Regions from separate parts of the Obesumbacterium proteus genome, predicted to be linked through region 1. Evidence: predicted binding sites of a transcription regulator. Region 1 holds the regulator's gene; each other region holds the start of a gene.
The links. Region 1 encodes CRP, which controls carbon source genes, mostly activating them, when cyclic AMP is high. Its sites were predicted from a motif close to ATGTGANNNNNNTCACAT; they were not measured.

Region 1 (5,128 bases):
GTAGTGATCGCGTGCGAGGATCGTCATGGCATTGAGGTGCTCAACGATAAACTGGCTGTGGGTGATCCACAGGCGCATATCCGTTAAATAGCGTGAATCAAACCCCGGTTCCTGCATCGCCTGATTCAGCGAAGTAAAGACGGCGTTGTGTGCCTGATTCACTTTCATGCGCGCATAGGCCAGCGCAGCCGTTTTAGGTTCAGGCGACAGTAAAAGGCGCAGCTCGTCTTGATAGGCTTCTAATGCCTGATGCGCATTTTTACGCAGCAAGCCGCTTTGCCACTGTGGCCACAGCCAGATGGTGCTGGCAAAGGCAAGAATACAGCCGAGAACCGTATCGATGAGACGCGGAACTAAGAAATGTAGCCCGTTAAGCTGTAACAGCTGGAGCGTATACACCGCCGTGATGGTGAAACCAATCACGGCCAGCCCGTAATTTTTCCTGAGAACTAAATAAGCCGCGATGGTTATCACCAGCATGCAGCTTAGCGTGACGTTCAACGGCAGGTTGAGCTGGAGCAGTCCTGCGGCAGCAATTAGCCCAACGAAAGTGCCTAGCGCACGGTGCTGGATCCTAACGCGCGTTGCGTTATAGCCATTTTGGATCACCAGCATGATCGTCAGCAAAACCCAATAGGGCTTTGGCAGATGAAATAACATGCCGAGGCTACTGCCTGCCGCCAGCGTAATGCCTAATCGTGCGGCGTTGCGCAGCGCGACTGACTTTAACGAAAGATAGGCGCGCAACGCAGGCCAGAAGGGAAGCCGTTGCTGAGTGGACATCAGATTGCGTTGATATAATGGGCGTTGGCGCTCGAGTAGGCGAGCCACGCGGCTAAAATGGTAGTAACAGAATTTGCCAACGGGGTTATCTGGGTGCTGATTAGACAGTTTTTCTAGCGCAGATAGCTCGTTATCCATCGAGAAATGTTGGGGATAACGGTGATATAAAATATCGTCAGCAACCGTTTTGAGCCGTTCTGTAATGACCTGAGCATTGCGGCGTAAAATCGCTTCGGCCTGACTTTTTTCGACCAGCTTTTGTACTTCATCGGGCTGAGACAGGCTAACGGTGATGTGTTCTTGCAAATCTAATGCGACCTGAAAATAGCGCAGCAGGCGTTTGTATTCAGGATTATGCACCAACGAAAGCATGTGCATTTGTTGGTATATCTGAGCAATAAGATCCATCACTTTTTGCTGACGTTGCAGCAACGGAGGCAGTGCGGTTTCAGGATCGATATGCTGAGTTAGCAGGCTGTACTTGGCTTCCATGTAGTCGCCAAGCTGAACGTAAAGCTGGCTGAGGTTTTCGCGGATCGGTTGCCCCTTCCACAGCAGGAACCAAAACCAGGTGAAAGCGCCATACCAAATAGTACCGACAATATACAGCAGTGGCCCATGCCAGATCGGCACGCTTCCCGCCATACTCAGGGTAAAAATAGAGGCAACCAGCGCTGCTGGCATAAGTCGCGCATGTAGCGGGCTAATCTCACCGTTAACGCCGAGCAATAAAGCCAAACCGAGCATGATCAGCGGTAGGGGAATTTGCCAAAGTAAGCATTGCTGTAGCAGAAAACTGCTAAAGGCAAATAAGCTGCCGCCAACGACTAAGCGTTTGATAAAGCGTTTATGTGGGGTATCGAGTCCGGCAATATTGCAGCAGGCGGGAACTAAAGAGAACATCAGCCCAAGTTGTAGATTACCTATCAACAGACCGAATAGCACAGGAAGACACAGCACCAGCGTTTGACGCAGTGCGTAGTTGACTTCCGGGTGGTAGATGAACCGCCGCCACATAGCCAAAGAAACCCGTGCAGCAAGGCTACACGGGCGTCATCTATCAGCGAGTGCCGTAAACGACGATGGTTTTTCCGTGTGCGGAGATCAGATTTTGATCTTCCAGCATCTTCAGAATACGACCAACGGTTTCACGGGAGCAGCCAACGATCTGGCCAATTTCCTGACGAGTGATCTTGATCTGCATACCATCTGGATGAGTCATGGCATCTGGCTGTTTGGCCAGATTCAGCAGGGTCTGAGCGATACGACCGGTTACGTCCAAGAACGCAAGGTTGCCGACTTTTTCAGAGGTAACCTGTAAGCGGCTAGCCATCTGAGCAGAAAGGCGCATCAGAATATCTGGATTGACCTGAATGAGCTGGCGGAATTTCTTGTAGGAAATTTCAGCCACTTCACAGGCGGTTTTTGCACGAACCCAGGCGCTACGTTCTTGCCCTTCCTCAAATAAGCCTAGTTCACCAATGAAATCGCCCTGATTCAGATAAGAAAGGATCATTTCTTTGCCTTCTTCATCTTTAATCAATACAGCAACGGAGCCCTTAACGATGTAGTACAGGGTTTCAGCCTTTTCACCTTGGTGGATCAGGGTACTTTTGGACGGATACTTGTGGATATGGCAATGAGACAAGAACCATTCAAGAGTCGGGTCTGTTTGCGGTTTGCCGAGAACCATTCGCTATTATCCTCTGTTGTTATCGCTGCCCTAATATCGGGATACTGATCCTGACAGTGTGCTTATCGTGGCACGGGGCTTTGCTTATTAACTTGTTATAGCACTTCATAATCGAGATATAGAGTAATAGGCTAAGGTAATTATTTCCTAGAGTTATTGATCTATACCCGTTTCAATCCATAAAGATCCATTTCGGCATAGTTTGTAGCACAGCTTTGTGCAGGTGTCTTGTGTTGTCTCGCTTCAGCATCAAGAAGTGAGGCCTCGGATTGCCTGTTTTTTATAGAAAGCGTAGTCTGATGCCAAAATTTAACCAAAGGGGTGATAAACATGCAGGCACGAGTGAAATGGGTTGAAGGGATGACTTTTCTGGGTGAATCCGCTTCAGGACACCAGATTCTTATGGATGGAAACGCTGGCGACAAAGCACCAAGCCCAATGGAAATGGTGCTGATGTCTGCGGGTGGATGCAGTGCGATTGACGTGGTTTCAATTTTGCAAAAAGGGCGACTGGACGTGCGCGACTGTGAAGTGAAATTAACCTCTGAGCGTCGTGAAGAAGCCCCTCGTTTGTTTACTCATATCAATCTGCATTTTGTGGTTACCGGCAAAGGGCTGACCGATAAAGCCGTTGAACGTGCGGTTGCCTTATCGGCCGAGAAGTATTGCTCGGTAGCGCTGATGTTGGGTCAGGCGGTGAATATTACTCACAGCTTTGAAACTATCGTGGTTGAGTAACGTTTTTACTCCCAAGCATAGTTTTGGCATTCCCAACGTAATAAATCCAGGAATCGCCGCGCCGTTAAGGTGAGCGGCGATTTTTGCGAATAGAACACGCAGTATTGGGCGGTGGGTAAATCGTCGATAGGCAATGCACAGAGCGTATTGCCTAATCCCAGCGGAGTCCGCATCGCCCGAGCCACGATGGTCAGATATTGTGCCTGTTGCACCATGCTTAATCCGCAAACCACGGAGTCCGTTCGGATCGGTGATTGGCTAAGCTGGTGGTAAAAATTCCCCATGGCGGATTCTAGCTGCTGGTAATAACCCATATCGGTTTCGGGTATCAGCCATTTTGCGTGCTTCAGCTCTTCTAACGATTTCGCTTGAGAAAATGGGTTGTCGCGGTGAGCGATAATGCAAAAGGGCGATTCAAATAACGGCTCACGTACCAGATCTATTGGCGTGGTTTCGGCTGTTAGCGTGCCGATGGCAAAATCGAGTCGCCCTTCACGCAAAGCCGGTAGAAGCGTCGAGAGCTGCGCTTCTTTGGCGTGTATATTGGCCTGTGGAAACTGAGACTTAAAGGTATCAGCGGCCTGAGGAAACACGGTTAGCGCAATTAGCGATGAAAAGCCTACAGAAACTGATCCTTGAGAATATTGGCTTATCTGCTCAATTTCATCTGCCGCGCGCTGTAGTTCTTCCAAAATAAGCTGCGAGCGTGCCGCAAACGCGCTTCCTGTTTCAGTCAGCATCATTCCTTTGGCTCCGCGCACGATAAGCTGCGTATTCAGCGTATGTTCCAATTCTTTGATCGCTCTGCTTATTGCTGGCTGTGACTGGTTTAATGCGCGTGCGGCGGCGCGAATACTTCCGCGACGAATCACTTCCTGAAACGTTTTTAACTGCTGAATTTTTGGCAGATATTTCACCGCGCTTCCCCTATCAATAAAAAGCATCACCCCCAAAAAAATGACATCTTACACGGTGTGGGTAAAGACGATATTTTCATCAATGCCATCTGGCGCGCAGTTAATAAAAAGAAAGCGATGCACATCACATAAGCACCCCTATGCGTTTGAGCCTCTGTCAGGGTTGACGCCGTTCAGCGAGGAGTTTGGCTATGCAATTTCAGCGCCGTTCATTGATGATTTTTTTACTGTTTATCGGTTACGCCATCGTTTATATCGACAAAACCGTGGTGGGGTTTGCTCTGCTACCTATCGAACGTGAGTTTTCACTCCAGCCTGAGCAATTAGGCTATATCACCGGCGTTTTTTTCCTCGCCTATTCTATTTTCCAGATCCCCGCCGGTTGGCTTAACGATCGCTTCGGATTCAAAAAAGTCTTGTGTAGCTCACTGTTCCTGCTGGGCGGGTTTGCTATGTGCTTTGGCTGGTTGGGGCTCACTTTTGGTTTATTGCTGACGTTTCGTTTTCTAGCGGGTATGGGACATGCGGGCTATCCAACCTCCTGTGCGAAAGCGGTGACGGCGAATTTTCCCGTTGAGCAGCGTACTTTTGCTCAGTCTATTCTGTTGTCTTCGGCAGGACTGGCGATGACGTTAGGCCCGCTGGTGGCGGTATATTGCCTTGAGCATATTGGCTGGCGCGGGTCTTTTGCGTCGTTGGGGATTTTGGCATTTATAATCTCTGGCTGCATTTTATGGCTGGTGCCAAATCCACAAAGAGCATTGCCAATATCTTCTCCGCAGCGGCAGAGCGTGCCTTATCGCCAGCTGTTGAAAAGTCCTATCGTTATTTTGCTGTTTATCGCCATTTTTTGTTTGAACATTCCGTCCTACGGTCTGATGGCATGGCTGCCTAAATTCTTGGTGCAAAATCGTGGGCTGCCGCTGGGCGTATCCAGTTTAGTGGCGGCGGCGGGCGGATTAGGGATGTGGATTTCGTCTTTGTGCACCGGTTATTT
Region 2 (5,128 bases), 1.4 Mb from region 1:
ATTGTGAGTTGATCAGCGCTTCGCCCAGATCGGCTAACTGAGTCTGTGACAGCTCGGCGGCCACGCCGCTGGTGGAGGCTACTGCCGTTCTAGCCGCGATGGTGCCATAAGCGACCTTCATGGCTTTCAAGCTGTGGCCGAGTGCAACGTGCCCCATTTCATGACCTAGCACGCCTTCAATTTCATCGTCGGTCATCATGTCCATCAGGCTGCTGTATACGCGGATGCAGCCGTTTGCCATCGCGAACGCATTGATGTCATCGGTCATGTACACCTTGTAGTTAACCGGTAGCCCGTTGATGTTGTTACCCATCGCCTTCGCAATTTTGTTTAAGCGTTTGGTGTATTTGCTTTTGCTGCTGGCGATTTGGCTTTGGTTATCCAACTCTTTGCAGGATTGATTGGCGAGGGATCTGGCATCGGCATCGCTGAGCGTTGCCGCCTGAATTGCTTGCACGCCAGACTGCGCGGCCATTTGGGTATTAATGTGCTCACAGCCGGTTAATGCGGCAGATGCGATCGCTATCGCAATAAGCGTTTTAATGTTCATTATCTTTATCTTCCGTTGACAAATGATAGGTTAATTGCATGATTTTCATACAGTAAAATCGCCTGAGACTATCATTAGGAATTCGCAGGAAGTAGTTAATTTACTATTAACATAGACGCAATTTTGCGGGCGGGAACGACGTGAAAAATGGCTCCGAAATGATATCGGAGCCTAGGGGGATTATTGCTCTGCGGCGATGCGATCGCGAATGTGCTGAGCACGGGCCTGAGAGGATGGGTGATCGTCAAACATGCTGCTTTGACGTCCTGCTTCCTGAGAGGCCAGTTTGTCGAAGCTGGTGGCTAGCCCAAGCGGGTTGATCCCACGCTTTTTAAGCAGATCGAAAGAGTAGTCATCAGCTTCACTTTCTTGCTTTTGCGAGAACTGCGAATTCACCAGTTTCTCTCCCAGATCGGCAAGTTGTGACTGGGATAGCTGTGCGCCGATACCGCTGCTGGCGGCAATAGCGGTACGCGCCGCCGTGGTGGCGTAGGCCACCTGCATGGCTTTACGCGAATGGCCTAATGCGACGTGGCCCATTTCATGCCCAAGCACGCCTTCGACTTCGTTGTCATTCATCATGTCCATAAGTCCACTGTAGACACGCACGCAGCCGTTAGCCATCGCCCACGCGTTGACGTCTTTCGTCACATAGACTTTATAGTTGACTGGGGTACCATTGATATCGCTGCCCAGCGCTTTAGAAATGGTTGCTAAGCGTTTGGCATAGGTGCTATCCGCTGGGGCGATTTGGTTTTTGCTGTCCATTTCCGCACAAGACTGTTCACTCAGGGCTTTGACTTGGGCATCAGAAAGCGTTGCGGCCTGAAAGGCCTGTGCGCCAGACTGCATCAGTCCTTCTGTATTCATGTTTTGACAGCCGCTGAGGAAGGCAGAGGCTGTTAGAGCAATAAGAGGAAGTGTTATTTTGTTCATGTTATTTTCCTTGGGTGCAGTCTTTCCAGAGATTGAATGACGATCTGTGGTAGTGTATCCAGCGCCAATTAGGCTGTCATTGAGTATGTATTCTGTCTATACAGACCCCGTATGAAAGCGGATTAATCTGCTATTAAGAGAAATATAATGAGACATCATCGACTCATTTAGCCTTAGGGATTGCTGTTTTCATACGTAGTCTGAGAAAATACCCCGAACCCTGTTTCTTTAAATCCGACTTGGAGTAGAACATGTCCTCTCGTAAAGAGCTTGCCAATGCGATCCGTGCACTCAGTATGGACGCTGTGCAGAAAGCCAATTCTGGTCACCCAGGTGCCCCTATGGGTATGGCTGATATCGCGGAAGTCCTGTGGCGCGATTACATGAATCACAACCCGACCAATCCAAATTGGGCCGATCGTGACCGCTTTGTGCTTTCTAACGGCCATGGCTCTATGTTGATTTATAGCCTGCTGCACCTCACTGGCTATGATCTGCCAATCACCGAGCTGGAAAATTTCCGTCAGTTGCACTCTAAAACTCCAGGTCACCCAGAATACGGCTATACCCCAGGCGTAGAAACCACCACTGGCCCACTGGGTCAGGGCATCGCGAATGCGGTGGGTATGGCGATTGCAGAACGTACTTTGGCCGCGCAGTTTAATCGCCCTGGTCACGACATCGTTAATCACCACACCTACGCATTCTTGGGTGATGGCTGCATGATGGAAGGCATCTCTCACGAAGTTTGCTCTTTGGCGGGTACTTTGAAGCTGGGCAAACTGACCGCGTTCTATGATGACAACGGTATTTCTATCGATGGTCACGTTGAAGGCTGGTTCACCGATAACACCGCTGAGCGTTTTGAAGCTTACGGCTGGCACGTTATCCGTGGCGTAGATGGTCACAACAGCGACGCAATCAAAGCGGCTATCGAAGACGCACGTAAAGTGACCGATAAGCCATCTCTGCTGATGTGCAAAACCACCATCGGTTTCGGTTCACCGAACAAAGCCGGTTCTCATGAAGCTCACGGTGCGCCACTGGGTGCTGCTGAAATTGAAGCAACCCGTAAAGCACTGGGCTGGAACTACGCTCCGTTTGAAATCCCTCAGGAAATCTATTCTCAGTGGGATGCAAAAGAAGCGGGCAAAGCGAAAGAAAGCGCTTGGGATAAGAAATTTGCTGCCTATCAGGCTGCATTCCCTGAACTGGCTGCTGAGTTCAAACGTCGCGTAAGCGGTGAGCTGCCAGCTAACTGGGCTGAAGAATCCAAGAAATTCATCGATCACCTGCAAGCTAACCCAGCGAAAATCGCGAGCCGTAAAGCGTCTCAAAATGCGCTGGAAGCTTTCGGTAAAGTTCTGCCTGAATTCTTAGGTGGTTCTGCTGACTTGGCACCAAGTAACCTGACCATGTGGTCTGGTTCTAAGCCGTTGAACGAAGATCTGGCCGGTAACTACATCCATTACGGTGTACGTGAATTCGGTATGTCAGCCATCATGAACGGTATTGCTCTGCACGGCGGTTTCCTGCCATACGGCGCAACCTTCCTGATGTTTATGGAATATGCACGCAACGCCGTTCGCATGGCCGCGCTTATGAAAATCCGTAACATCTTCGTTTATACCCATGACTCTATCGGTCTGGGTGAAGATGGCCCAACTCACCAGCCGGTTGAGCAGATGGCTAGCCTGCGTGTGACGCCAAACATGAACACATGGCGTCCATGTGACCAGGTTGAATCTGCGGTTGCATGGCAGTTCGCTATTCAGCGTAACGATGGCCCATCTGCGCTGATCTTCTCGCGTCAGAATCTGGCCCAGATGGATCGTACCCCAGAGCAGGTGGCTAACATCTCTCGCGGCGGTTACATCCTGAAAGATTGCGCTGGTCAGCCAGAGCTTATCTTCATTGCGACCGGTTCTGAAGTTGAACTGGCTGTGAACGCTGCGGATCAGCTGACTGCGGAAGGCCGTAAGGTTCGTGTTGTTTCAATGCCTGCGACTGAAGTCTTCGATAAGCAAGATGCTGCCTATCGTGAGTCCGTACTGCCAGCGGCAGTTAGCGCTCGCGTTGCTGTTGAAGCCGGTATCGCTGACTTCTGGTACAAGTATGTTGGCCTGAACGGTGCCGTAGTCGGTATGACGACCTTCGGCGAATCTGCGCCAGCTGAGCTGCTGTTCAAAGAGTTTGGCTTCACCGTAGACAACGTTGTTGCTAAAGCGAAAGCGCTGCTGAAATAATTTGGTAGTTATCGCTGATAAAAACGGGATTGCCGCAGGGCAGTCCCGTTTTTTTATGCTTAGCGGCACTCTTTAACGCCCATAAATTGTGAGCTATAGCACATTTTAAGCGAAAGAAAGCGAGGCATAACGCCCATTTTATTGCGGTTATTTCTTTTGTTGAGGCTTTGGTTTATTCTTGGCTGAAGCGTTTCAGTTGATTGATGAAGCATCAATTATCGGGATTATGTGACAACGGGATTTCCATCGTTTTCGATGCTGGATTACTCTATGCTCTTGCCTTAAAACTTTCGTTTTAAACTGCGTTTGGCGCAGGGAGTGATATGACTATTCGCATCGCAATAAACGGTTTTGGTCGAATCGGACGCAGCGTATTACGCGCGTTATACGAATCCGGTCGTAGAGTAGAGATGTCCGTGGTAGCGATAAATGAATTGGCAAATGCGGAAGGCATGGCTCATTTATTGAAATACGATTCCAGCCATGGGCGCTTTGCTTGGGATGTCCGTCAGGAGCGGGATACGATGTGGGTGGGCGATGACACTATTCGTCTGCTGCATGAGAAGCAGATTGCAGATTTGCCGTGGCGTGAACTGGGTGTGGATATCGTACTAGACTGTAGCGGTGTTTATGGCAGTCGAGCCGATGGCGAAGCTCATATTATGGCGGGGGCCAAAAAAGTTTTGTTCTCCCACCCCGGCAGTCACGATCTTGATGCAACCGTAGTCTATGGTGTGAACCAGCAGGAATTGCAGCCAGAACACCACATTGTGTCTAACGCATCCTGCACGACTAACTGCATTATCCCAGTCATTAAATTGCTCGATGATGCGTTTGGGATTGAATCGGGTACGGTTACCACGATTCACTCATCAATGAACGATCAGCCGGTGATAGATGCGTACCATTCCGACCTGCGTCGGACACGCGCGGCCAGCCAGTCGATAATTCCTGTCGACACGAAATTGGCCGCTGGTATCACCCGCATTTTTCCTAAGTTCTGCGATCGCTTTGAGGCGATTTCAGTGCGAGTGCCGACGATTAACGTTACGGCAATCGATTTGAGCGTTAGCGTGCAGGCCGCAGTAAAGGTGAGTGATGTCAACCACCTACTGCAAAAGGCAGCAAGCACCTCATTTCGTGGTATAGTTGACTATACAGAATTACCACTGGTTTCGACCGATTTTAATCACGACCCGCACAGTGCCATTGTTGATGGCACGCAGACGCGCGTCAGCGGTCAACACTTGATAAAAACGTTGGTCTGGTGCGACAACGAATGGGGTTTTGCCAATCGTATGTTAGATACGACGCTGGCAATGTTCCAAGCGGTTTCCAGTACGGCACAGCCGCCTGTGCAGCTGTGACGGTCAAGCAACTTTAAGAGAATCAACGA
Region 3 (5,128 bases), 2.2 Mb from region 1:
CATAAAGGCGGGCTTACCGCTGAACAAATTGCGGTACTAAAAGAGCAAGGCTTCCAACAAACGGAAGAAGGGTGGATGTTTGGACTGTCAGAGAAAGTTCTTTTCGGCAATAACAAGTCCAATTTAACACCTGATAGCGTTGAAACAGTGAAAAAAATGGGCAAAACACTCGCTCAGATTAATATTATGCATGCGCGTCTGAGTGGCTATACGGATAATTACGGCGATGAAAGTTATAACCAACAACTGTCGTTGAAAAGAGCCAATACCGTGGCAGATGCACTTTCTCAGGGCGGGATCCCACGAATGAATCTGACAACTCGTGGAATGGGGGAAAGTAACCCAATTGCCAGTAATAATACTAAGCAGGGCCGCTCCGAAAATAGACGCGTTGCCATCGTCATTGAGTCGCCATAAATCAATATTGACTTGGGTATCACGGATGATGCCTATTTAATTAAGCCATTCAATCCTGCGTTATTCCTCTCTATACCCGTATCTCCCGCAGTAAAATATTCGATCCGTTAACTAGTTTCATTGCGTTAATATATTCCTTGCTGATTGTTTTTTATTCAACTCTTCTTTACGTTTCAAGTGACTAAGATCACAAATTTTGACATTTGGGTCATTTTGTTGAATTATTGTTATCTAGCCGCTACGTTATTTGAGGGATTAAATAAGGATAAAAGGGCCAAAAAATGCGTAGCTTAGCGGGGAAATAGCTCTCCAATAGCGCATATTGACGGCGATTTAGGCCACGCCTATCAGGCATAAGTGACCATAGTGCGCTGCAGCGAGATGGCTTTCGCTGTGCAGCACAAAATTTAGCAAGGAAACGATAATGAGATTAAGAAGAAAGCAGGCAAAGCCGCTACACATTAACGACATTACAATTATTGATGATGAGAAATTAAAAAAAGCCATTACCGCTGCTGCACTGGGTAATGCGATGGAATGGTTTGATTTTGGTGTATATGGATTTGTGGCCTATGCACTTGGACAGGTATTTTTCCCCGGCGCAGATCCTGGCATTCAGATGATCGCTGCCCTAGCAACATTCTCCGTTCCGTTTTTAATTCGTCCTCTCGGTGGTGTTTTCTTTGGCGCATTGGGCGATAAGTTTGGCCGCCAAAAAGTTCTGTCCGTAACAATTATTATCATGGCCGTCAGTACATTCTGTATTGGTTTAATCCCTTCCTATGCCTCTATCGGCATTTGGGCTCCAATCCTGCTGCTGTTAGCCAAATTAGCGCAGGGCTTTTCTGTCGGTGGTGAATATTCTGGCGCGGCAATTTTTGTGGCCGAATATTCTCCAGATAGAAAACGTGGGTTTATGGGAAGCTGGTTGGATTTTGGTTCGATAGCTGGCTTTGTGCTTGGCGCAGGCGTTGTCGTACTTATTTCTAGCATTGTAGGGGAGCAGGACTTCCTGGATTGGGGATGGCGTATTCCATTCTTCATTGCAGCTCCGCTGGGCTTAATCGGTCTTTATCTGCGCCATGCGTTGGAAGAAACTCCGGCATTCCAACAGCATGTTGATAAAATGGAAAAAGACGATCGCAACGCGATTCAAAACCCACCTAAGACTTCATTTAGACAAATCGTTTCCCAGCATTGGAAAAGCTTATTAACGTGTGTGGGCGTGGTGATTTCAACCAACGTAACCTATTACATGCTGCTGACGTATATGCCGAGTTATTTGTCCCATAACCTGCATTACTCTGAAGACCATGGGGTGCTTATCATCATCGCTATCATGATTGGTATGCTGTTTGTGCAGCCAGTAATGGGGTTAATGAGCGACCGTTTTGGCCGTAAGCCTTTTATCATTTTCGGTAGCGTTGGATTACTGCTGTTGGCAATTCCATGCTTCAAACTGATTAACAGCGATGTCATTGGGTTAATCTTCTTAGGTTTGCTTATCCTTGCCGTATTACTCAATGCCTTCACCGGCGTTATGGCATCGACGCTACCGGCCATGTTCCCAACGCATATCCGTTACAGCGCTTTGGCAATCTCTTTCAACATCTCAGTCTTGGTGGCAGGTTTAACGCCAACAATCGCTGCGTGGTTAGTTGAGACGACAAATAATCTGTATATGCCAGCGTATTACCTCATGGTTGTCGCATTGATAGGCTTGGCTACGGGTATCTTTATGAAAGAAACCGCAAACAAGCCACTGCGTGGTGCAACGCCAGCGGCATCAGACCGTGCTGAAGCCAAAGAGTTGTTACAAGAAACGTATGACAACATTGAGCAGAAGGTGGAAGATATTAACGAGCAGATTGGGGAGTTGGAACGTCAAAAACAACGCCTTATCGATCAGCATCCGAAATTAGACTAAATTGTCTGATTGAACCAAGGGCCGCATTGCGGCCCTTTTGCATTTTATAATGCTAAGTCTTTAAATTATGTTTTTTGGATATAGTTTTCGATAAAAGTTTACAATTCAAAAACACAGCTTGAAGCAGAAGGGTATAGGCTTTTTCCTAATAACGATGAGCGTGTGGGGATAACGCTCAGTTATCAGAGGAGCCAAACGATGAATGCGAAAAGAGTTAAAATTGCACAGTCAGTAGCAAAATATGCCGTTGCACGCCATAGCTCAAGCCGCTGGAATACGGCAATGAAAATGCTTAAGGCTTCACTTTTAGCTGGCGTCAGTGCGTCAGGTAGTGATGTATAACCATCAAGACCTGCGGCGTCATGCTATTGTAGACATAATCCGAGAGCATGCCGTGCCTGTTACATCATGCTATAGGCAGACGGCTGACTCATTACATCGACGAAAACATCTTTTGCAACTGCCCAAAAATGGCTCATACCGGCTGTGTTAATGGTGTTGCCAGATAACGTCAAAACTAGCCAGCATGCGGTGGCAAAACCAATACCGCTGAATGCAAAGGCGATAATGCGATGGCCCTTTTTGCGGAATTTCACATTCAGTGAGCTGGCAATAAACATCATAAAAGTGCTCATGATTTCCCAGCGGGCTACGATCAGCCCGGTCATAACAGTACCCATGTAACCAAATCCTTACTCAATATTAAAGTGTGATGTTGATCACATTATAAATTCCATTGAACGAATGCTCCAGCAGGTTTTTCATTCAAAACACGGCACAACCGTGCCTACATAAAACCTGAGGTACTGCATCTTCGAATGAGCGTCTACGCTTAATCTAAGAATTAGGAGGAGCGCAGAATGAATGATGAGCCAAAACAAGATGAGATTGTCGATGAGAAACCCGCTGATGATTTAAAGGTCGATAACGAAGAAGAGAAGCAAGGGAAGCCGATTAATACTGATGAAGAGCGGCTACCGTCTCGTGCCGCTGCGGTTCACGAAATTATTCGCCAAGAAGGCACTAAGGAACTGGAGCGTGATGTTTGGGCGCTTCTGTGGTCGGCGGTGGCAGCGGGACTCTCGATGGGGGCTTCGCTGATGGCCAAGGGCATTTTCCATGTGAAACTTGATGGTGTTCCCGGAGCCTTTTTACTTGAGAACTTTGGTTATACCTTTGGGTTTATCATTGTCATCATGGCGCGCCAGCAACTGTTTACCGAGAATACGTTAACGGCAGTGCTCCCCGTCATGAATAAACCTAACAAAACCAATCTTATTTTGTTGATGCGGCTATGGGGATTAGTTCTCCTCGGTAATCTGGTCGGTACTGGATTGGTGGCCTATATTTTTTGGCATTTGCCGGTATTCGATGTGGAAACGCGTAAAGCATTTGTAACCATTAGTCAGCAAGTAATGAGTAATTCACCAACGGAGATGTTCGCCAACGCGGTTATCTCGGGTTGGATTATTGCCTCAATGGTATGGATGTTCCCATCAGCGGGAGCAGCCAAGATATGGGTGATTATTATCATGACATATCTGGTGGCGATAGGTGATTTAACACATATTGTGGTTGGGTCAGTTGAAATTCTTTATCTGGTGTTCTCGGGACACCTACATTGGCATGCGTTTTTATACCCGTTTGCTTTACCCACGTTGGCCGGAAATATTATTGGTGGAACTTTCATCTTTGCGTTAATCAGCCATGCGCAGATACGTAATGAACTGGATAAATCGATGAAGAAAAACGGTGGACGATAATCGGCATAGCAAGGGTAGAGTCGATTTTATATACTCAAATGTTGTATCACGCGTATTAGAAAAATACATCAAGGATAGAATGACGAATGGTTGAATTATTTAAAGCAATTGGGCTAGGGCTCGTGGTCTTGTTACCGCTGGCTAACCCGCTAACAACGGTCGCGTTATTTCTTGGCTTAGCCGGAAATATGAATCGCGAGGAGAGAAATCGCCAGTCGCTAATGGCTTCAGTCTATGTATTTGCGATCATGGTGGTGGCCTTCTACGCCGGTCAGTTAGTCATGAACACCTTCGGGATCTCTATTCCTGGCCTGCGTATCGCGGGTGGACTAATCGTGGCATTTATTGGTTTTAGGATGCTGTTTCCTCAGCAGAAAATGGAGGATCGGCCCGAGGTTGAAAGCAAAACTGAAGAGCTGGTGAAGCACCCAACGGCTAATATTGCCTTTGTTCCGTTAGCGATGCCAAGCACTGCGGGTCCAGGGACTATCGCGATGATCATCAGTTCTGCGTCCACCATCAAGCACGGTGCTGATTTCCCAGAGTGGGTATTATTGGTTGCACCGGTATTGGTATTTTTATCCGTCAGCGTCATTTTATGGGGGTGCTTGCGTAGCTCGGGCGCCATTATGAAGCTGGTTGGAAAGGGCGGCATTGACGCTATTTCCCGTCTGATGGGATTTTTATTAGTCTGCATGGGCGTTCAGTTTATCATTAACGGTATTTTAGAGATCGTGACAACATTTCACGCGATGAGCTAACAACACCGACTACTCCTCTTTTTGGCCATATCTATACTCTGCGGTATGGCCAATTTCATTCGCCGCTCGATAAATCCCCATTGTGTTCTAAAATAAAAGTAGGCAGGTTGTCCTCTTTTTACACAAAAGGAGTTAAAAATGAGCGACGGTATGAAAGATTCTCTTATTCTTCTTTCCAGAATACTGCTGATGCTGCTGTTTATTATCTTTGGCTGGTGGAAATTAGCTCATTTTGAGCTAGCTGTTTCTGCCATGCAGGG
Region 4 (5,128 bases), 2.4 Mb from region 1:
GCTGCTGGCAGCAACCACGCATGCGCCAGTGATGTCTGCGCTGATGGTGTTTGAAATGACGGGAGAATATACGTTGTTACCGGGATTATTACTGGCCTGCGTGATGGCGACAACCCTGTCGCGCTGGCTGCGGACAGGGTCAGTTTACGGTAAATAGACGGCGTTATTTAAGAGGGGAGAGATCGATATATTTAGACAGATCTTTTTCCTCAGGACGGAACAGGTATGGAATTTCGCCCAACTGTGGCCCTGGCAATTTTTGACGTAACGCTTCTAACGTTTCGGCATAATGCGAAAGCCCAGGGTTGATACGGTTGGCAATCCAACCGGCAAATGGCAAACCGTCATTGATAATCGCCTGTGCCGTCAAAATAGCGTGGCTAATGCAACCCAGCTTAATACCGACCACTAAAATCACCGGCAGTTGTTCTTGCACTACCCATTCAGATAACGGGCGTAAATCGTGCATTAAGACGCGCCAGCCTCCGGTGCCCTCAACTACTAAGTGCTCAGATTTACCGCTCAGATTTTGAAGCCCACGGCTCATGAGGCTGTAATCCAATGGCTCACCGGTATAAGCGTTAGCAATTTCTTCCTGCAACGTTATCGGGTTTACTTCATCATAATTCAATGGGATAGAAGAAGACGCCTGCAATGTTAACGCATCTTTATTACGCAGTCCTTGCGGGGTTTCTTCACTACCGACGGCGATAGGCTTGTAGCCTACAGCAGTAGCACCAGAAGCATGGATGGATTGCAGTAACGCACGAGAAACGACGGTTTTACCGACTTCAGTGTCTGTTCCTGTGACAAAAACACGCTTTAACATGAATGATACTCCGGAGAATCTCCGATAAAAAACACCAAAAAATTGGCGGAACGACAATTACCATCCGCCATCAAGAATGATGAAAAGTCTAGGCGAAGCGCTAAAGCAGCAGCTTGCGTTAGCTCAATATTTTGTTTATCGAGGTGACAATTTCATGAAATACCGCTATTTGTGCCGTTATTTCTACCAAAATAGGGGTATGAATTAGAAAGGAATTTAGCCAAATACGTGCGGTTATAGCTAGCCTTGCAACAGTTGAACTAATAATGAACCATTGTAAAGCGCCTCTTTAACTAATGCGGCCGCAGGCATGGTGCCATTATTACGGAAGCGCGTAGCCTCAACGCTCAGTCCCTGCGCATAGTAGGGTAAAGACTGTTGCTGAATTGCCGCATTGATAGAGGGAAAGAGAACTGCACTGGCTTGATTGAGCGGAGAGCCAATCAGGATCTTCTCGGGATTAAACAGATTTACCATAATGGCGAGGATGCGTCCCACGTTGTTCCCTACGCTGCTGATAATATCCTTCGACAGCTGATCGCCCTGCATGGCCGCCTGACAGATAGCATCAATCGTGATCGGTCCATTATGCAGCAAAGACGATGGTGAAAGTGGTAACCGCTGCTCGGCTAATTCGAGAATATGCCCAAGCCCTGCCACGGTTTCCAAACAGCCATGATTACCGCAATAGCACTGCTTGCCATAAGGATCGACCTGCGTATGACCAATTTCCACCACGCTATGTCGGCCACCGTTGAGCAAACGACCATCGGTAATGACACCTGCACCCACATCGTGATCGATAACCACCTGCAACATATTTCTACAGTTTTCACCAGCCCCGAACAGCGACTCCGCCATCGTCCATGCGCAGATATCATGCTGAAGAAACACCGGTAGGCCGGTATGCTGTTCCAGCTCGGGACCCAGCGGCATATCACACACATCATCATAAAAAGGCATGCGATGAACCATCCCCTTCGCCGAATTAATCAATCCGGGAAGCGTAATCGCAATGGCAGTGAGTCGTTCAAGCTGATGCTGATGGCGGATAAAGAATTGGTCAATTTCATTAATGATGCGTTCGAGTAACGGTTGATCTGCCTGTGCAGGCAATTCGATATCGTCTTCAGCGACCAATTTACTGCTGAGATCGCGCAACGCCAGCGTCATAACACCATGACCCACGCGAACGCAGAGATAGTGCCAAGCGACGGTATCTAAAATAAGACCAACGGCAGGACGACCGCGGCTTCCAACTTCTTGAAATTCGGTTTCTTGAACTAGATGTGCTTCTAGCAGTTCACGCACAATTTTGGTGATGCTGGCGGGCGCAAGCTGTGCTCGCTTAGAGAGTTCGATGCGGGAAATTTGGCCATGCTGATCAATAAGGCGGTATACCGCCCCAGCATTTATCTGCTTGATTTGATCAATATGTCCCGGCTGGCTTTCAGCTATCACCGACCTACTCCCGCTTATTTTTCGCGCTTCTAAATAAATATTAACGCTATGGTGTCGGTTTTGAGTAAACCCGTCAACTATTTGATTCGTTATGTGATTTAGTGCACAAATAAGCCCAGCAATGGTCGATTTTAGCAGCGATTGTTTATCTATGGTTGAGCAATCATTAAATTTATCAATGCCGTTGCCTGCGCGCTCAATGGCCTAGTTTTACTGTAAGCGAGCCAAACTTCCGTGAACGCCGTTTCCTCGTCTAAGTATCTATAGCAAACGCCATCAACCTGAATTCGTGTAAACGACGCCGGTAAAATAGACACGCCGAGCCCTGCGGAAACCAACCCGACAATCGTCATCGCTTCCCCCACTTCTTGCGTGATATAGGGAGTGATACCTGCATTTTTCAGCAGCGTTAATATTTCATCATGCAGCGCGGTTCCCACTTCTCGGGAAAAAAAGACAAAGGGCTGATTCGCCAAATCGCTAAACTTCAATTTCTCGCGCCCAGAAGCTGCCAGCGGGTGATCCTGGTGTAACACCGCAACCAAAGGCTCGCGCAGCAAGAGTTGATGCGTCAGCGTGTCGGGTAATCGCGTATTGCGCATCACGCCAATATCGAGCTTTCCTTCTAATAGCGGTTCAATTTGTTGCTTAGTGTTCACCTCACGCATTTGCATGTGAACCAAGGGATAGCGCTGCCGGAAAATAAATAGGCTGCTGGCCACCAAACTGATAAACGGAGCGGACGAGGTAAAGCCAATCTTTAAATTACCCAGTTCACCTCGATGCGCCCGCGCCGCGTTTTCTGCCGCTTGTGAAAGGTGATCCACTATTTCGTAGCACTCTTTTAGAAAGAGTTCGCCCGCTTGCGTGAGGCTCACATTTCGGTTGTTTCGTTCTAAAAGCCGAGCACCCACTTCCACTTCAAGCGCCTGAATTTGTTGGCTCAATGGTGGCTGAGAGATATTTAAACGCTCCGCCGCTCGCCCAAAATGGCACTCTTCAGCAACGGCAATAAAGTACTTGAGATGTCTAATTTCTATACGCATAGGCCAATTGATATCTTAAACGTCTTATTTTCATTTATTAATATATTAGACAATAAATTCGCTGATACCTATGCTGAATTTATATCAGCCGTTGTGACCTGCCGCACATAATATGGGCAAGCAGAGCTGATGAACCGTTTTACCCGATATTTTCGGTAAGGATACAGATTGGAAACCCCTCCGGCAGAAACAATGCCGTCTCGCATTGATTCAACCTCAAACTCGCCTGTTGTGTCGCCTGTAGCACCAACGCGCCGTGCGTTAAACAAACTTCCATACATTGAACGTGGTCAGCCGCAGTTTATCCGCGTCACTCTGGCGCTGTTCTCAGCGGGTCTGGCAACCTTCGCCCTGCTTTATTGCGTTCAGCCTATTCTGCCCGTACTGTCGCATGATTTTGGGATTTCACCGGCCAGCAGTAGCCTGTCACTTTCCGTCTCTACGGGGTTGCTTGCCGTTGGGTTGATGTTCACCGGCCCGTTATCAGATGCGATTGGACGTAAACAGGTGATGGTTACCGCGTTATTGATGGCGGCAATATGCACGTTAATTTGTTCAATGATGACCAGCTGGCACGGCATTTTAGTCATGCGTGCGCTGGTTGGACTGTCGTTGAGCGGCGTTGCCGCGGTCGCTATGACTTATCTTAGCGAGGAGATCGATCCCGCCGTAGTGGCATTTTCCATGGGGCTGTACATCAGCGGTAACTCGATTGGAGGAATGAGTGGGCGTTTAGTCAGCGGCGTTCTGACCGATTTCTTCTCTTGGCGTATTGCAGTGGCCATTATTGGTTTGTTTGCCCTTGCCGCGGCGTTTATGTTCTGGAAAATCCTACCCGCGTCGAAACACTTCAGAGCGACGCCCCTTCGTCCACGAACATTACTCATTAACTTCCGGCTCCATTGGCATGACAAAGGTCTTCCGCTGCTTTTTGCCGAAGGTTTTCTGCTGATGGGGAGTTTCGTCACGCTGTTTAACTATATTGGCTATCGCCTGCTTGGCACGCCGTACTCTCTCAGCCAGGCTTTGGTCGGTCTGTTATCGGTGGTTTACCTGACAGGTTCATACAGTTCGCCTAAAGCCGGTGCGTTAACTAGCAAATTTGGGCGTGGTCCGGTGCTGACCGTTTCAATCTTTATTATGCTGATTGGGCTATTGATTACGCTTTTTGCCCCGCTAACCACCATTTTTATTGGCATGATGCTGTTTACCGCGGGCTTCTTTGCTGCACATTCAGTGGCGAGTAGTTGGATTGGTCGCCGCGCCCGTCGCGCTAAAGGCCAAGCATCATCACTCTACCTATTCTGTTATTATGTCGGCTCCAGCGTAGCCGGTACACTCGGCGGCGTGTTCTGGAACAATTATGGATGGAACGGCATCGTTATTTTTCTTAGCGTGATGCTCGTTTTAGCGCTGTGGATTAGCCGAGCATTGAAAAAATTGCCCGAAGCCAAACGGATTTAATCAACATGAACAATCCCCGCATGGCGGGGATTTCAGCTGACTCTTTACCGCCAGCTCCCCTCCGTTTTCCTATCAAGCCTATTCACTTTCTCACAGGCAACGCTATCGTTTCTAGTTTCACTGTGACTACAGACAACGCCTAAGCAATAACTTACAATGTATGTTGTAACTAAATACTTATGGTAGGAAAAACCATGTCTGCTAATCATGTTATCGATCGTATGAACATCTGTTTTCGCCAGCTTGAGCAAGGGTTAGTGGAAATTGATGCTGTTTTAAAATCTCTGACACCACTACAGGCCAACGTATTTTTGTTGCCTGATATTGA

Region 2: a site for CRP is predicted at 3,819-3,836, ahead of epd (erythrose-4-phosphate dehydrogenase). Genes of this name have one in related genera too.
Region 3: a site for CRP is predicted at 3,052-3,069, ahead of DSM2777_RS15410 (YjcB family protein). Genes of this name have one in related genera too.
Region 4: a site for CRP is predicted at 2,382-2,399, ahead of mlc (sugar metabolism global transcriptional regulator Mlc). Genes of this name have one in related genera too.

What each region holds. Positions count from the first base shown of each region.
Region 1 is NZ_CP014608.1:1,051,986-1,057,113, forward strand. Features, by position in the region: gene DSM2777_RS04975 (YccS/YhfK family putative transporter) at 1-1,800, opposite strand, end outside; gene crp (cAMP-activated global transcriptional regulator CRP) at 1,844-2,476, opposite strand; gene DSM2777_RS04985 (OsmC family protein) at 2,807-3,214, shown strand; gene DSM2777_RS04990 (LysR substrate-binding domain-containing protein) at 3,220-4,131, opposite strand; gene DSM2777_RS04995 (MFS transporter) at 4,323-5,128, shown strand, end outside.
Region 2 is NZ_CP014608.1:4,677,974-4,683,101, reverse strand. Features, by position in the region: gene loiP (metalloprotease LoiP) at 1-553, opposite strand, end outside; gene loiP (metalloprotease LoiP) at 731-1,486, opposite strand; gene tkt (transketolase) at 1,738-3,732, shown strand; gene epd (erythrose-4-phosphate dehydrogenase) at 4,056-5,099, shown strand.
Region 3 is NZ_CP014608.1:3,235,109-3,240,236, forward strand. Features, by position in the region: gene yfiB (outer membrane lipoprotein YfiB) at 1-417, shown strand, start outside; gene proP (glycine betaine/L-proline transporter ProP) at 842-2,344, shown strand; gene DSM2777_RS24700 (hypothetical protein) at 2,543-2,686, shown strand; gene DSM2777_RS15410 (YjcB family protein) at 2,746-3,024, opposite strand; gene DSM2777_RS15415 (formate/nitrite transporter family protein) at 3,205-4,107, shown strand; gene DSM2777_RS15420 (MarC family NAAT transporter) at 4,194-4,868, shown strand; gene DSM2777_RS15425 (DoxX family protein) at 5,007-5,128, shown strand, end outside.
Region 4 is NZ_CP014608.1:3,424,656-3,429,783, reverse strand. Features, by position in the region: gene clcB (voltage-gated ClC-type chloride channel ClcB) at 1-157, shown strand, start outside; gene bioD (dethiobiotin synthase) at 164-829, opposite strand; gene mlc (sugar metabolism global transcriptional regulator Mlc) at 1,070-2,290, opposite strand; gene DSM2777_RS16315 (LysR family transcriptional regulator) at 2,440-3,336, opposite strand; gene DSM2777_RS16310 (MFS transporter) at 3,529-4,800, shown strand; gene tus (DNA replication terminus site-binding protein) at 4,995-5,128, shown strand, end outside.